Regions from separate parts of the Pseudoalteromonas sp. SG41-5 genome, predicted to be linked through region 3. Evidence: predicted binding sites of a transcription regulator. Region 3 holds the regulator's gene; each other region holds the start of a gene.
The links. Region 3 encodes sigma-54, which starts transcription at its own class of promoters, with help from an activator protein. Its sites were predicted from a motif close to GTTGGCACGNNNNTNGNNT; they were not measured.

Region 1 (5,904 bases), on a different contig from region 3:
ACAACAACACGCTTTATTACCAGTCAACCCGTCTTGATATTGAAGTAAGTAATATGAAGATACTTAATGATGACATTGTGAAAGATAACCGCCATGTTTATTATAAAACACATTATTTAAGTGGTGCAGAGGCATCTTCGTATCAACTGAGTACTCGGTTTTTTCAACGAGACAATCAAGGGGTTTATCATAATCAGCACCTTTTACCTTTAAATGCTGATGAAACCGTATTTCTTGATGAAGTCTACGCGATTGATAATCTGCGAGTGTTTTTTATTGATAGTGAAATCATGGATGCGGATGTCTCTTCATTTAAAGTGATAGGTAATAACGTGTCCGTTGATAAAAATAATGTCTACTTTCGTGATAAGAAGGTAGAACACGCTGATCCCGCTAGCTTTAAAATTATGGGTTATGCGCAGTTTGTTGATGATAATCATCAGTTCACTATTCGTAATGGTCATATCGTTTGTTTATAAAATTGAATTAACGCGTTGTAGAGTCTATAAAGGCGTATGTTGCTCCTGATTAGTCGCTACATCAATTTACACAATATTGACTTTGGGCAACATGGCTAAAAGTTGTTGTGAATGGTATAAACCTAAACAGATAAATAACATGATGTTCATTAACTGAATCATCAAAATAAAGGACTTAAATGAAATTTTTATATTATACCGGCTTATTTTTATCGCTCATGTTTAGCGCAAATAGTTTTGCGCTTGAGCAACAATATCAACAGCCTATTGTAGATCTTATAAAAGCATTTAAAAACCACGATAAAGCGGCTATTTCCTCACATATTCGTTATCCGCTTTCGCGCACATATCCAGTGCCTGATATTAATAATGAAGCTGAGTTAGTTGAGCGTTTTGATGACGTGTTTGATGAGACGCTTATTAAACAGATTGTTGATTCAAATATCGATACTGACTGGGATAAAGTAGGTTGGCGCGGCATTATGCTAAATAGCGGTGTCGTTTGGGTAGATACGGATGGGAAAATCATCGGTATCAATTACCAAACAGCTAAAGAACAATTGCTGGCTAAAAATTTAATAGCAGCTGATAAGCAAGCGCTTCACCCAAGTATTAATGCTTTTGTAGAGCCTATTTTAGATTGGCAAACAGCTAAATACCGTATTCGCATTGATGACTTAGGTGATGGAAACTTCCGCTATGCGTCGTGGAGCATTGATAAAAAAACCAGCGATAAGCCAGATATAGTCTTACTAAAAGGTGAGATCGAATTTGAGGGCAGTGGCGGTAATCATAGTTACACATTTAAAAACGGCCGTTACAGCTACGTATTACAAGTTACAGTGATTGGCTGTGATACCTCACCACCAGGTTGGCTTGAAGTATATAAAGATGATAAGCGCATTTTGTCTCAGGATATTATCAACACTGGAAGTTAAAAGTTAATTATCTTAGATGCAAAAAGGGGAGGGTTCTCCCCTTAAATATAGGGCGCTATTTTATTAAATACGCGCTTTAACAAACGCAGCAATTGCGTCGTCTTGGCAATGTGCGAAAAAGCACTCTTGAAAACGTGGTCCGCCAATCGCTTGTTTAATCAGCTCAGGATCAATAGCTTCAAGTGCGCTTAAGTAATCTTTAGCAACATCCACTTTTAGTTGATTTAAAATACCTGCATTTGTTACTTGTGACTCTTTACGTTCTGCTGGATACCCTTGGCCTTTTTCGCCGGTAAATGCTTTTTCAAATATATATTTAATATTTAACTCAGCGCCCCAGCCAAAGCCTTTTGCATAGGGTAAAGCGAGTGCATTACCATTGTTTATTTGTGCAAATAGGTAAGCATCTGATGGATCAATACAATAACCACAGCTCACACCAGGAAACGCATTGCTCGCCATGAGTGCGCCTTGACCTGTGCCACAACCGGTCACTACAAAATCTACCGCTTTAGAGTTGAGCAGTAAGCTTGCGATAATTCCTAGGTGAATATAGGTTAGTCGATGATCGTTATCGCCATCCATACCCACATTAAATACTTGGTGATTTTGTGCATTAGCAACAGTGTTAAGCTGTTCAAGTACTATTGGGTTTTTTGCCGCTTGACTGAATTCGTTCATTAATGCGATTTTCATTTGACTCTACCAATTTTGTTAACGTTGAGTTGATTCTACATATCAATGCTACCGGTGGTAAATGTTGTTATCTATTAAATATTAGTATTTGTGTAAGTTGCTAGAGGTTAGGAAGTACCATAGGAGCTTTGAGTTTAACTTCAGTATGAAAGCAGCTATTTGAGTTTAAAAATAAAAACCGCCTGCTCAGGCGGTTTTGTAGTTACCTAGCGTTTTTGATTAATGGCCTTTTTCAAACTCATCAACTTCACGCTCAGCTTCTTCTTTCGATTTACCGTATGCTTGTTGAATTTTACCAACCAGCTCTTTACGGCTACCTTCAATTTTATCTAAATCACCGTCAGTAAGATCGCCCCATTTACGTTGCGCTTTACCTTTAAGTTCTTTCCAATTACCTTCGATACGATCACTGTTCATAATTCGCTCCTTATAATGTCGGTTTGTGAATTTACTTTCAGTTATAAAGTAGCAAGGCTTGTACCAAAATTAAATTATAACTTTATTATTAATAATCAATTGGTTAATGTTTTTATTATTTAGAGATGAGTTTTTAATAGATTATAAGCTAAAAAATCTACGCAACGGTCTGTAATTATTGCAAACACTCAATAATCACCGATTTTATGAATCTGATTTACTGCAGTTTTTTGTTACAATATCGGCAATGCAATTTAGGATAAATAGCTGTGCTGCCGGTTCAAGAAATATATCAACAACTCGTTACTACATTACAAAGTGATCCGATTACCTTACTGCAAGCGCCGCCGGGTGCGGGTAAGTCAACATGGTTACCATTGCAGTTGATGCGCGACGGGCACTTTAAGCACATTGTCATGCTTGAGCCGCGTCGCTTAGCTGCACGTAATATTGCCAACTATTTAGCACAGTGCCAAAACGAAACCGTAGGGCAAAGCGTTGGTTTACGTATCAGGCAGGAAACCAAAGTCAGTGTTAATACCCGCCTTGAAATTGTTACTGAGGGCATGCTCACGCGTATGCTACAAAACGACCCAGAGCTCAGTGGCGTTGACCTACTGATATTTGATGAATTTCATGAGCGCTCTATTGCGGCCGATACCGCATTAGCGTTTGCATTAGAATCTCAAGCTGCACTGCGTGATGATTTAACGATTTTATTGATGTCGGCAACCCTTGATAGCGAACGCTATCAGCAGTTTTTTGATTGTTCAATTATTAGTTCCCACGGGCGTAGCTTTCCCATCGATGAAATTTACATACCCATTAAAGATGAAAGCCGCTGGCTTGACGCTATGGCCAGTATTATCAAACAAGCTTTAGTTGAACAAACAGGCAGTGCGTTAGTTTTTTTGCCCGGTCAATATGAGATCAACCGCGTACAACAAGCGCTGTCAGATTTGCCTGCAAATTGCCATGTAGTTACTCTGTTTGGTGAACAAGATAAAGCATCTCAACAAGCTGCAATTGCCCCTGCGGCAAAAGGTACTCGTAAAGTGGTGCTGACCACCAATGTTGCCGAAACTAGCTTAACCATTGAAGGTATTCGTATTGTGGTTGATAGTGGCAAGCGCCGCGCTGCTAGTTTTAATTTAAAAACTGGCGTTACTGAACTCACCACACAAAGTATTTCTCGCTCATCGGCAATTCAACGAGCTGGGCGGGCTGGGCGTATTGAGCCCGGTGTAGTTTATAGGCTTGGTTCAAAACAAACCTTTGAGCGGCGTAATAGCCATGATGCGCCAGAAATTTTAAGTGCTGATATTAGCCAATTATTATTGGAGGCAAAATTCTGGGGCGCGGAGTTAACTGATCTAAGCTTGTTAGATAGTCCAACAGCACAACAAATACAGCAAGCAACAAAATTACTGCAAATGTTAGAGGCGCTCGATAATAACAATAAATTGACCCCCCTCGGTACACGTATGCTAAGTTTTGGCGCGGATATTCGCCTAGCGCACATGCTAATTAAAGCGCAGCAACTCGAACCTCAGATGCCAGGTATTTATACATTAGCGGCGTATTTAATTGCGTTATTAGAGAGTCGGATTAGCCATGCCGCAGATTTAAGTTTAGCATTACACAGCCAACATGCTCGGCCACATCCGGTATTTAAACAGCAACTGAGATTTTGGTTAAAGCGATTAAAGCTAACTGAAGTACGCGAACTACAAACCACTTATTTGGCTTTGCTGGTGGCGTTTGCTTTTCCAGATCGATTAGCTAAAAAGCGTGGCAATGGTTACTTGCTTACCAATGGCGCAGGTGCTGAGCTAAACAACGAGCATTGGCATAACGAGGACTACCTTGCAATTGCTTCAATGGGAGGCCAAAAAGGCAGTCGTATTTTTGCAGCTGTTGCGTTTACTCCTGCAGAGATTGAGGATGAGCTGACACATTTATTTACTGCACAAACGCGCTGTGAATTTGACGAAAAAACAGGGCGCTTTATTCATCAAGATGAAGTCAAACTAGGGGCAATTACAGTTACTAGCCAACCGAGTAAACATCCGCTTGATAAAAGTGAGCGGGCGAAAGCGTGGTTAACTTTATTTCAAAAACAAGGCTTTGAATTATTTAATGAGCAAAGCGACAGTGAGCAGTTACTTATTCGTATGTGTTTAGCCAGTAATTTAATGCCGGAGCAATTTCCTGTCATCACTAAACAAAGCTTAATCGATGACGCACAGCTTTGGTTAGGTGCTTTTCTGGAAGATATAAAAACCCTCGAACAGTTGAAAAAGTTTAACTACTTTAATGCCTTGCAAAGTTGTTTTAATTGGCAACAACAAAATGCGTTAAATGATTTATTCCCGCTGAGAGTGTCAGTTCCAAGTGGCTCAAATATTCGTATTGAATATCAACTCGACGGCCCCGCAAAACTCAGTGTTCGTATGCAAGAAGTGTACGGCATGATCAGTACGCCAATATTAGCGCAAGGCAAGTTACCCTTATTAATGGAACTACTCTCACCAGCAAGACGACCTTTACAACTAACACAAGATCTTGCTGGCTTTTGGCAAACCAGCTATCGGGAGGTGCAAAAAGAAATGAAAGGTCGTTATCCAAAACACTTTTGGCCTGATAACCCCGCCACCAGTGTGGCTACGAGTAAAGTTAAAAGTAAGATGTGAAGGAGCTAGCGAGGACAAAGTTAGCAAGAGTAAAATTGACCATTAAGCAGTGTTTTATAGTTTAAAAAAGGTAAGTTAAATACTTATTGACTGCATAAACAAGGAGTTATTTAATGCCACACTTTATTATAGATTGCTCGCAGAGTATCTTGGCCTATCATGATGAAGATACTATTAATGAGCAAATTTACCATACTGCAAACGCGTCGGATTTGTTCGCTGAGCATGAAATTAAAGTCAGAGTAAACCCGTATAATCGTTATTTAGTGGGTAATAAACAGCACGAATTTATTCATGTTTTTGGATATATAATGGAGGGGCGAACGACTGAGCAAAAAGCTGAATTATCAAAAGCGATAGTGACTAAACTTACTCAGATGTTCCCACATATCGACAATATTGCAATGAATGTCAGTGACTTTGAAAAGGCAACATATTGTAATAAAAGCCAGCTTTAAGCAGAACATAGTGAGCGATGCTTCGACAGTGCAGATTGTTTTTTGAAAATCATTTATGGCAAAGTTGAACAGTGATTTTGTGCTTGAGGCAAAATAACTTGATAGAAAAAAGGACTCACCATGAAAAATATAATTGTTGTTTTATGTTTATTTATAAGCACATTAACGTGGTCTCAGACGCTAAGGGTTGTTGATGTATCAACAGAAATCGCCCCTGCGACTA
Region 2 (5,904 bases), on a different contig from region 3:
AACCGTATCAGCTAAAGCAGCACCCTTTACATCTACGATATTAACAGTAACTGAACCTGCTTGAGCTTCAATTGCTACTGGTGGTACAGCAACATCAACGGTTGGTTCAGGTGGAACTGGTGGCTTTACATAATCATTGTTGTCGTTATCGCTAAAACAGCCACTTAAAGTTGCTGTCAGACCAAGTGCAAGAGCTAGCTTGGTGAGCTTGAATTTATTATTTCCCATAATCGTTACCTTTCTTTCCTTTCTCTTTAAAGTAAACAGACTTAATTGCAGTTCTATAAATGTACCGAAGCGCGCACCAGGTCAGGCTTGCACCTATAATACAATAATTTGTTCATCAAGGATAAGCGCACATTATATATACGTCAAGTGAACATTATATATACTTTTATTAATTAAATAAGAAAATTGTTACCCTGTTATGTAATAAATCTCTTATTTAATTTTTACGGATTTAGCGCAGCTTCGTTATTAGCTTACTATGCTAAAGTAGTAGGCTGCGGTTGTAAATGTAAATAGTTGCATTTTAGGCAGTTAAACGTTGTTTTTTTCGGCTGAATTTTAATGTGAGTCAACTTCATAGCTGCGAAAAACTATCCACGTAATCGCTAAGTTTATCTAAATCAACCGCTTTGAGTCCATCATTTGAGCGTGCAACTAAACCTCTTTCCACCAGTTCCGATACTACGCGGCGATAGGCTCGCTCTGTGGTGGCAAAACGCTCAGCTTCAGCATTTACCGTTGGGTATGCGCGCAGCAGGGTTGGGTTATTATTTTCGGCACGTAATAAGCAGTCTTTGGCGATATTGTAACCCAATGGTAACAATAGTTTATCTAAATTAATTTTTTGGTTTTCTTGAAACTTAGCGGCAATAGTTTGTGCTGTGTATAAACTCAGCTCTGGCTTTTCAAGTAACAGGGCACGCCAGTGCTTTAGTTCTATTAGGTTGTAGCTAACGTCACTGAAGCAGGTAACTGTATAAATGCAGGGGTTATTGTTTAGCGCTTCAATTTCGCCAATTAAGGTGTTGTTGCAATCAAGTTGGCCCAGCAGTAAGCGGCGGCCATTACCGACATCATAACTAAACGATACGGTGCCGCTTCTGACTAACACTAATTTTGTAAGAGGTTGATCTTGGTGGATCAGTACTTCTTTTTTAGATTGTTGATAACGGCTGCCAGCAAAGGTTAGTAGCTGGTCGACGAGATAACTAGAAAAATGATATTGAAACATCAACAATGCCCTTCGGACAATTGTCCTATTTATTACATCTTAATGACGTTAGCATTAAGATTCTAAGAATTTACGCTAACTTACTAGCTTAGTTAACTCGGTTAATTAAGCTTAATACCTGATATCCCGTGTAATGATTATTAAAGTGTGCTTTTAGCAGCTTTGGGTTTTTAGTAAGTTAGCCTTTTTATACTATTGCTATATTGTGGAATAACTTTGCCTAAACTACAACATTTGCAATGCTAACCTAAAGTACCGGAGAGAACAAATGAGTTGGGAATATTTGGGGTATTTTGCCTCAGCTTTACTTATTGCCTCTTTAACTATGAGTGATGTGAGCAAACTTCGTTGGTTTAATCTTGCCGGTTGTATTGCTTTCACTGCTTACGGTATTGCGATTGCTGCATGGCCTGTGGCTATCACCAATGGTTTGCTAACCTTCGTAAATATTTATCATTTAATTAAGCTCAAACGTCAACAACAAAAACCACAATAATAGCGTGGTTTATTGCGCCTTACTCTGTGTATCAATTTGTGCTTTTTGGTAGCGTAATTCACCGCCAATCCATGTTTGATTTACGACAATGGTAAAAATTTCTTGTACTGGCACTTTAAAATAGTCTTTGTTGATTAAAATAAAGTCAGCCCACTTTCCTTGCTCTAAACTACCTAATTTAAATTCTTGATGTGCGGCATACGCAGCACCTAACGTGAATGCTCTGAGTGCATCTTCTCTGCTCAGTGCTTCAGTGACTCGCCAGCCATTAGCGGGTAATTGATTGTGATCTTGGCGAGTAATTGCTGAATACAAACCGTCAAAGGGGTTGGCCAGTTCAACTGGATAATCTGAGCCTGCAGCTACTACTGAGCCTTGCTTTAAAAACGTTTGCCAAGCATATGCACCTTGTAATTGTGTATCGCTAAGGCGCTGCTCTGCCATATGCATATCAGAAGTTGCATGCACCGGTTGCATTGATGGAATGATTTTAAGTGCTTTGAAGCGAGGAATATCTGCTGGATCAACTATCTGTGCGTGCTCTATACGGTTACGTAGTAAAATCCCGCCGGTTTTTTTAAATACATTTTGATAGGCATCTAACACAATATGATTTGCTTTATCACCGATGGCATGGGTATTGGCGCTAAAACCATGGTTAAAGCTCAATGTGTACAGCTGCTCTAGTTTTTGTTGAGTTTCGAGCATTAAACCTTGGTGATTCTTTCTATCTGCGTAATCGGCCTGTAGTGCGGCGCCACGGCTACCTAGCGCACCATCAGCATATATTTTTACACTACGAATAGACATGAAATCGTTAAGATCTTTATAGCGACCGGCTCTGAGCATATCTTCAAGGGACGGATCTGTTGCACTTAGCATTGCAACTATGCGCAGCGGTAAGGTGCCTTGTTCAGCTCTTTGCTTGTAAACTTGCCATGTTTGTTTATCAATCCCAGCATCGTGGGTTGAGGTTATACCTAAGCTGAGCAGATGTTGGCCAGCTTGATTTAAGGCATTATTTACGTTTTGATCAGATGGCGTTGGAATATGTGCAGTAATTAAACTTTCGGCTTTATCGACAAAAATACCGCTAGGCTGACCTGCTTGGTTGCGAATAATTTCACCACCTGCTGGTGACTGTACTGTGGGTGTTAATTTGGCTAACTCCATCGCTTTGCTATTAACCCAAATCGCGTGGCTATCGACACGAGAAAGCACCACCGGAACATCTTTGACAACTTTATCTAAGTCAGCAGCAGTAGGAAATTGCTTATTAGGCCACAGTTCTTGATTCCAACCGCGGCCAATAATCCAGCCCTGGTTATTTTTAGCAAATACAGCAAGTTTTTTTTGTATTTCTGCAATCGACATACTGCCACGTAAATCGAGTTGCGCTAAATTATTACCAAGTCCTATCACATGACCGTGGGCGTCAATTAAACCAGGTAATAAGGTTTGTTGCTCGGCATCAAATACTGCAGCATTAGGGAAACTCGCTTTTAGTTTATCGTCTCCTACTTTTACTACTTTGCCATCTTTAATAACCAGTGTAGAAAATTGCTGTAATTGGCCACTGTAAGTTGGAGTGTAACCGTTAGCATTGTAGATCACCGTGGTATCAGCTAGCACAGGTAAAGATAAAGTGATTAAACAGGCGAGTAAGCATTTCATTGTTAGAATTCTTTTTCTGCTTTTGTTAGTTAAACAGTAACAGAGAATACTGAGTCTGCAAATTAAATATAATAAATTATTTATCGTTGTGCATTTCAACTATGCTGATGAATTAGCTATTCATTTATTTGCATATAGAGTAAATTCAGACAGTGATAATCTACCATCTTTATCGCTGTCATAGTTTTTAAAACGAGACCACAGGGCAGGATCTTTTGCTGACTCTGAACGCGTGATAAGACCGTCTTTATCGCGGTCTAAGTTTTTGAATTGTTCTGCTATATTATCAGTTGTTGCAAAACTGCAACAGCTACTGACAAATAACAAACTTAGTCCCAGTTGTGTACAAAATTTCATTGGGGAAACTCGTTAATCTAGATTATTAGTTAAAAAACGCTTAAATTCAGATAGGGAAATTTTATTGTCTTGGTTTTTGTCCCAACGTTTAAAGTTACTCAACAATTGTGGTTGTGGTTCAAGCTCATTATGCGTTAAATAGCCATCTTTATTGCTATCTAAATGATCAAAACGTTGTTTTACATCCAGTGCCATTGCGCTAAAACTGGTGGCTAGCGACACACTTAATATTATTAATATGCTTTTCATTATTTACATCCTACCAACAAAAAGAATAAAGCATTTGCCATAATTTAAATCCCAACATTAAATCCGTTTACACATTCCCTCCGGGATTATGGCAAATACTTTAAAGCCTTTTAAAATTTAAACTTTGCGAACTCTTGCTCAGATAACTGCTCGTCGTTATTATCATCAAGATCAGTAAACTGCTTTAATAGCGTGTTGTTTTGCTTGGCTTCAAGCAATGAAATTTGTCCGTCAGAGTCGGTATCTAATTGCGCAAACTTAACGTTTAATTGTGATGCTAAAACAGTGGCGCTAATGACTAAAAACATCAGTGAAAAAGCGGCGATAAGTTGTTTCATAGCAGTGTTTCCTTTGGGAAAATTATTGCAAAAATTGTTTAAACTCAGCAAATGAAATTTGACCATTTTGATCTTTGTCAATTTGCTCAAAACTTTCGTGTAATACCGCATCTTCAGATGCTTCTGCTTCACTCAATGTGCCATTACTGTCTTTATCAAGTTCTGCGAAGGTGGCCTCGACATCAATGGCAAAGCTGTTAAAGCTAAGCAGTAGGCTGATGCATAAGCACAGCGGTGTTAATATTTTCATATTATTTCCTTATAAACAGTCGTTGATACGGATGTTACAAGAACGATGCCAATTTTTTTATTGTAAAAATATCAGTGACTTAATGTTTTGGCATGATAATAAGTGGGAAAAAATGACTGGGCAGTGTGTCTTTTTTGCAACAACTTTTAACGGGTATTGATTAAGTTTTTAAAAAACAGTTGGTTAAGTTGTTTCAATTTAGCGTCAGTCGCTTTATATAGCGCTACACAGTTCGCCTTATTCATTATTCTTATTGATTCAGCTAGTGTATAAGTAACACCTTCCATAATCAGACATTTAACTAAAGGAGTAGCGATAATGGCCTCATTCGCTAAAAAGTACAGTGCATTACTTAGTTGGCGACCCAATTTAATAGGCCAGTTTTTGTTTAGTACTTTGTTATCGCTGCTGCCATTATCACTGGTAGTGATTGTATTTTTAAATGCGCTGAATAAACAGCTAGCAGTAACTCAACAAATCGTCAGTGAAAATTATCAAATTACCAAGTCATTTAATAATCTTAAGCAAGACCTCAATAGCTTAGAGCGTGCAACGCGACAAAACTGGGTGCTGAAAAGCGAATCACTCGATGAATTGATTGTTGATAAGTGGCAATCATCACTACAAAGCATTGATGAACTAACTTTTATAAGTTCTACGGGGGAGTATATTAAGCAATGGCAGCAACTCGCACAGGTATTGCAATTAGCGCATACTCAACTCGTTACTGAAGGACAACAAGATGCGCAATTGTTTATTCCTGTGAGTGAATTTATTGCGCGTCAAACGGTGTGGCTAAGAGATCAAAATGAGCTGCAAATAACTAAAAATCAGCAACAGTTAAAAGCTTTGCAAAGCTCATTTATCAATTGGTTAATAGCACTTATCCCATTAACTTTACTAGTAGGTGGTGGTTTTTTATGGCGTATAAGTGGTCGCTTAAAAGGATTAACGTCGGTTATTGATAAGCTTGGGCAAGGTCATTGGCAACAAAAAATAGCTGTACAAGGCTCTGCTGAGTTGGTTGAACTAGGAAATAAATTACAATGGGTGCAAGAGCAGTTGCATCAATTAGAGCAACAAAAAGATACTTTTTTACGCCATGTTACCCATGAATTGAAAACTCCATTAGCGTCAATGGTTGAGGGCACTGACTTACTTGCCGATGAAATCGTTGGGCCAATTAACAAAGAGCAGCAAGCGGTGTTGGCGTTAATTACTCAGAGCATGGTGCGTTTGCGCGCTATGATCGATAGTTTACTTAGTTACAATGCGATTCGCAGCAGCAAAGAAGACTTAA
Region 3 (5,904 bases):
CGCATTTCACATTATACAACCATGCTACCTGGTGGCTTTGGGGCGGTGCGTGAACTCACTGATTTATTAATGCTCGAAAATGGTAAATCATTAACCAGCGAAGGCACGAGCTCATGAATAGTGCGCGTTTAATATTATGCGTATTATTTGTCGGCTGCATGGTATGGCTGTGGTATCCGTATTTTTATCAAAGTACCGCCATAAAACAACACCAAGAAGATATAATAGCAAAACCTGATTATACTGCGGTGGCATTAAAACAAACCGCATTTGATGAACAAGGTAAAATTAGCCACAAAGTAACAGCTGCAAAAATGGAACTCTACCAACAGTTAGGGTTCACTTACTTTGAACAACCTATTTTTACACTCTATAATCAACAGCAGACGTGGCAAATTAATGCCGATGAAGCCACCTTATATGAAAATCATCAATTAATTTTAGAAGGTAATGTGGTTGCTAAAAACCTGACCAATAATGCCATGATTGAACATATAAACGCAGATAATATTCAGGTTGATATTGAACTACAAACCATGAGTTCAGAACAACCAGTTGAATTAATCGGACCAAATTTAAAAATCACTGGGCGCGGTCTCCATGCCGACTTAAAAGCCGAAGTGGTAGAACTAATTAACCATACGCGAACCATATATTATGACCAATAAATTTGCTCACTTGCTTGTTATACCAAGCTTATTCATTGCTTTTGCAAGCTTTGCTGAAAATACGACACCACCTGCAGATCAAGTCTCTATCAGTGCTGACACGCAGCTTGCCCAACTGAAAGACAATATCGGTATTTTTGAAAAAAATGTTGAAATCATTCATGGTAACCGCCGTATCAAAGCGGATCGACTTGAAGTCCATAAGCGCGAAGATTTAGGCGATAACAAACAACTACTTGTCGCAACTGGCAGTCCGGCTTACTTTGAAGAAAAACAAACTGATGGCACAGTAATGAGTGCCAGTGCTGATGAAGTCCGTTACGATGTCGCTAAGCGCTATTTAACCTTGGTTGGCAATGCACAAGTCACTCAGGCAGGTCAAAAAATCAATGCCAAAAGCATTACCTATGATATGGACCAGCAACTGATCAGTGCTGAAAAAGGCGCAAGCTCAAGCGATCGTGTGCACACCATTTTGGTACCAGTAGACAGTAAAAAAGACAAATCTAAAGGGCAGCCATGAGTACATTAAAAGCTGAATTTCTAGCAAAAAGCTATAAAGGTCGCCAAGTTGTAAAAAGCGTGGGTTTAGAAGTTAGCGCAGGCAGCATTGTTGGCTTATTGGGTCCTAATGGCGCTGGTAAAACCACCACCTTTTATATGATTGTGGGTTTAGTTCCAAGCGACAAAGGTAAAATCAGTATTGATGATAATGACATCACCTTACTGCCAATGCACAGTCGCGCACGGTTAGGGATTGGCTACCTGCCACAAGAATCATCCATCTTCCGTAAATTAACTGTTTATCAAAACCTGATGGCTATTTTAGAAACTCGTAAAGAGCTGAATAAACAAGCCAGAGAAGAAGCGCTCGACAGCTTACTTGATGAGTTTAGCATTCAACATATCCGCGACAGCCAAGGTATGGCATTATCTGGCGGTGAACGTCGTCGAGTTGAAATTGCACGCGCTTTAGCCGCAAACCCAAAATTTATCTTACTTGATGAGCCTTTTGCTGGCGTTGATCCTATTTCAGTGTTAGATATAAAGAAGATTATTGAACACCTTAAAAACCGTGGTATTGGCGTGCTTATTACCGACCACAATGTACGAGAAACCCTTGATGTTTGTGAAAAAGCCTACATAGTTTCTCATGGGGAGTTAATTGCATCAGGTACCCCTGAGCATGTACTCGCCGACCAAACAGTCCGCGATGTTTACCTGGGCGAGCAATTTAGGCTATAAAGCCACGCTCGGCTAAGTATCTGCTAGACTTAACGATGATAACAATAAAAGGATTGTTAGAGATACATGAGGCAATCACTCCAGCTGCGCATGGGCCAGCAACTTACAATGACACCACAGCTGCAACAAGCAATTCGCTTATTGCAACTCAGTACATTGGATCTCCAGCAAGAAATTCAAGAAGCGCTCGACAGCAATCCATTGTTAGAGCTAGAAGAACATGAATATTCAGACGACACGGCTGGTAAAAACGAACAAAAACAAGATAACGATGACTTAACCGTTAGCGCATCAGCAGACGACAAGCCAAGCGAATATGAACAAGAAAGTAGCGAAGCATTAAGTAAAGAGACCTTAAGTGACGAAATGGCTATGGACGTCACCTGGGACGAATACATGAGTGCTGCGCCAAATACGTCATCTGGGCCAATGCCTGAAGATGAGTCAATTTATCAAGGTGCCTCAACTGAAACCTTGCACGAATATCTAATGTGGCAATTACAACTCACACCTTTTAGTCCAACCGATGAAGCCATTGCCATTGCCATTGTTGAAGCCGTTGACGATTCAGGTATTTTAACCTTGAGCTGCGAAGACATCGCAGAAAGCTTAAATCAAGGTAATAACGAAGAAGAAATCGAACTCGACGAAGTGCAAGCAGTGTTAAAACGCATTCAGTTGTTTGACCCTGTTGGTATTGCTGCGCGCAGCCTACAAGAATGTTTATGTATTCAATTAAATCAATTTGATCCTGCAACTCCTTGGATTAGCGAGACAAAAATGATTTTAACTGATCATATCGATTTATTAGCTAGTCGTGACTATCGCACTTTGATGAAAAAGACTAAGCTTAAAGAAGATGAACTAAAAGAAGTAATGACACTGATCCACAGCCTTAACCCAAAGCCTGCGGATACCATAGTACGCGAAGAATCAGAGTATGTTATTCCTGACGTTTCGGTGAAAAAAATTAAAGGTCGCTGGGTGGTTGAACTCAATCCAGACAGCATGCCAAAAATTAGAGTGAACAGCCAATATGCGGCGATGTCACGCTCTGTAAAATCAAGCACTGACAGCCAATTTATACGCTCGCATTTGCAAGAAGCTAAATGGTTTATTAAAAGCCTAGAAAGTCGTAACGAGACGTTACTCAAAGTAACCAACTGCATTGTTAAACAGCAGCAAGGATTCTTTGAGCATGGCCCTGAGGCCATGCGCCCTATGGTACTAAACGACGTTGCCGAAATGGTTGAGATGCACGAATCAACAATTTCTCGTGTAACCACCCAAAAATACATGCATACCCCTCGTGGTATATTTGAGTTAAAATATTTTTTCTCGAGCCATGTAAGTACTGAGAACGGCGGCGAATGCTCATCGACAGCCATTCGAGCATTGATCAGAAAATTGATCAGTGCAGAAAACTCAGCGAAACCATTGAGTGATAGTAAGATTGCAGATATATTGGCAGAGCAAGGTATCAAAGTAGCTAGACGGACTATTGCAAAATACCGCGAGTCGCTGGCTATTCCACCGTCAAATCAACGTAAAAGTTTGATTTAAGGCGTAAAATCACAAGAGGAAAATGCTTATGCAACTAAATTTAACTGGTCGTCATGTAGAAATTACTGATTCATTAAGAGACTATGTAAACAATAAGTTTGCCAAGCTTGAAAGGCATTTTGATCATATCAATAATGTCCATGTCATTCTTGATGTAGAAAAGCTAAGCCAAAAAGCAGAAGCCACATTACATGTCAGTGGCGCTGAATTATTTGCCTCAACTGAGCACCAAGACATGTATGCAGCCATTGACGGACTAATCGACAAACTTGACCGTCAGGTAATTAAACACAAAGAGAAGCACGCTCGACACTAACACTATGAAATTAAGCTCACTTATTTGCCAGGACTGCAGTAAAGCTGCGGTCCTTTTTAATAGCAAAAAACGGATCATTGAATTTATCAGCCAATTGGCTCATGAACAACTTCCTCAGCTATCACAACAAGAAATCCTCAACGCACTACTGTCGAGAGAAAAACTAGGTAGTACGGGTATTGGTCGTGGTATTGCTATTCCTCATGGCCGTATGAGTGGTGTTGAAAACCCGCTAGCAATAATTATAGTGAGTGAATCACCGATTGATTTTGATGCGATAGATAATCGCCCAGTTGATATATTTGTAGCTCTCATCGTGCCAGATGGTGATAGCCAACTTCATTTGAAGACGTTAGCCACAATTGCTGATAAACTCAACGACAAAGATTTTTGTAAACAACTACGTAGCGCAAAAACAGACCAAGATTTGTATCACGTAATTGCTGCGCAATCGTAGCCAAATGAAGGAGAATTTACATGGAGTTAATCATCATCAGTGGGCGTTCTGGCTCAGGTAAATCTGTTGCTCTGCGTGTAGTAGAAGATCTTGGCTATTATTGTGTAGATAATATTCCGGTAAACTTATTACCTTCATTAGTGCGCAGTGTCTCTGATAATTATGACAAAATTGCCGTCAGTATTGATGTCCGTAATTTACCGAAAGAGCAGGAAGAATTTAACGATATTCTTGAATACTTGCCTGGTTTTGCAAATCCGACGCTATTTTATTTAGACAGTGATGATCAAACCCTGATCAAACGTTTTTCTGAAACTCGCCGCTTACACCCATTATCTTTGGACTCTTTGCCACTGGATTTAGCCATCAAGCAAGAAAAAGTATTACTTGATGTATTAACTACTCGCGCTGACTTTATACTTGATACCACTGATCTGAGTGTCCACCAGCTTGCAGAGTCAATCCGTGAAAAGATTTTAGGGAAAAAAGATAAAAAACTAATCATTACCTTTGAATCATTTGGTTTTAAATATGGTATCCCAAAAGAAGCTGATTATGTTTTTGATGCACGCTTTTTACCAAACCCACATTGGGAGCCTGAGCTTAAGCCACTTACAGGCCTTGATCAGCCAGTAAAAGATTATTTAGCCAGCCATAGTATCGTACAAAAATTCACTTGGCAGATCCAAACCTTTGTACAAACTTGGTTACCGCATTTGGAGCGTAATAACCGCAGTTACTTAACAATTGCTATTGGTTGCACCGGTGGTCAACATCGCTCAGTTTATCTAGCGCAAACTATAGGTGAAAGCTTCTCGATGAGCCACAGCAATGTGAAAATTCGCCATCGTGAACAAGAATAACAACTCACGTTTACAGTAAGGAATGTTGATGCGTTTAGAAGATACATTTTTAATAAAAAACAAACTCGGTTTACATGCTCGCGCAGCCAGCGTATTAGCGCAATTAGCTGTGCAGTTTGATGCCAGCATCACACTTCATCAAGATGACAAACAAGCCGCAGGCGATAGCGTACTCGGCTTAATGCTATTAGAAAGTAGCCAAGGCAAAGAAGTTAAAGTTGTATGTGAAGGCCCGGACGCTGAACCTGCTCTTGCAGCAATTGGCGAGTTGATCGCACAACGCTTTAACGAACAAGAATAGCTCGTAGTCAGTACCACTAAATTGCGTTAAACTAAATAAAGTCGTTAATTAAACAGACCAAGCGCGTTAATTACCGACAACTGTTACCCTACCTATCAAGCGTATTAATTTTTAAGGACGCCAATGCCAGAAGCTTTTGAACAAGATTACCCACTACAACAACTAAAACAAGTGACCAAGTCACTTAACAGTGGTCAATTTGTTCAAGTAAGGCGTATGTTGGCAAAAACAGCTCCGTGTGACACCGCATTATTACTCGAGTCATCCCCACATAAAATTCGTACCTTGCTATGGCAACTGGTTGATCCAGATGTACAAGGTGACGTACTCGAAGAACTCTCAGAAGATGTTCGTTTAGGGATCATTGCCCAAATGGAGCCGAAGCACATCGCTGCGGCAACTGAGGACATGAGCCACGATGATCTAGGGGAAGTACTACGTAGCCTACCTGATACCGTCTACAAAGACGTTGTTAGTGCCATGGACAGCCA

Region 1: the regulator sigma-54 is predicted to act here: its motif matches at 2,580-2,598, upstream of H5232_RS13545 (CsbD family protein).
Region 2: the regulator sigma-54 is predicted to act here: its motif matches at 4,639-4,657, upstream of H5232_RS00960 (EF-hand domain-containing protein).

Annotation. Positions count from the first base shown of each region.
Region 1 covers NZ_JACJFH010000048.1:19,691-25,594, reverse strand. Annotated here, with positions in the region: gene H5232_RS13560 (DKNYY domain-containing protein) at 1-479, shown strand, start outside; gene H5232_RS13555 (hypothetical protein) at 659-1,417, shown strand; gene H5232_RS13550 (RpiB/LacA/LacB family sugar-phosphate isomerase) at 1,481-2,113, opposite strand; gene H5232_RS13545 (CsbD family protein) at 2,333-2,530, opposite strand; gene hrpB (ATP-dependent helicase HrpB) at 2,800-5,223, shown strand; gene H5232_RS13535 (5-carboxymethyl-2-hydroxymuconate Delta-isomerase) at 5,337-5,681, shown strand; gene H5232_RS13530 (DUF4019 domain-containing protein) at 5,802-5,904, shown strand, end outside.
Region 2 covers NZ_JACJFH010000002.1:73,932-79,835, forward strand. Annotated here, with positions in the region: gene H5232_RS00925 (hypothetical protein) at 1-228, opposite strand, end outside; gene H5232_RS00930 (Crp/Fnr family transcriptional regulator) at 584-1,240, opposite strand; gene H5232_RS00935 (YgjV family protein) at 1,509-1,736, shown strand; gene H5232_RS00940 (amidohydrolase) at 1,746-3,410, opposite strand; gene H5232_RS00945 (EF-hand domain-containing protein) at 3,531-3,767, opposite strand; gene H5232_RS00950 (EF-hand domain-containing protein) at 3,780-4,016, opposite strand; gene H5232_RS00955 (hypothetical protein) at 4,127-4,354, opposite strand; gene H5232_RS00960 (EF-hand domain-containing protein) at 4,377-4,604, opposite strand; gene H5232_RS00965 (HAMP domain-containing sensor histidine kinase) at 4,920-5,904, shown strand, end outside.
Region 3 covers NZ_JACJFH010000074.1:6,960-12,863, reverse strand. Annotated here, with positions in the region: gene kdsC (3-deoxy-manno-octulosonate-8-phosphatase KdsC) at 1-117, shown strand, start outside; gene lptC (LPS export ABC transporter periplasmic protein LptC) at 114-668, shown strand; gene lptA (lipopolysaccharide transport periplasmic protein LptA) at 658-1,191, shown strand; gene lptB (LPS export ABC transporter ATP-binding protein) at 1,188-1,913, shown strand; gene H5232_RS16785 (RNA polymerase factor sigma-54) at 1,980-3,476, shown strand; gene hpf (ribosome hibernation promoting factor) at 3,505-3,792, shown strand; gene ptsN (PTS IIA-like nitrogen regulatory protein PtsN) at 3,797-4,249, shown strand; gene rapZ (RNase adapter RapZ) at 4,270-5,112, shown strand; gene H5232_RS16765 (HPr family phosphocarrier protein) at 5,141-5,413, shown strand; gene mgtE (magnesium transporter) at 5,537-5,904, shown strand, end outside.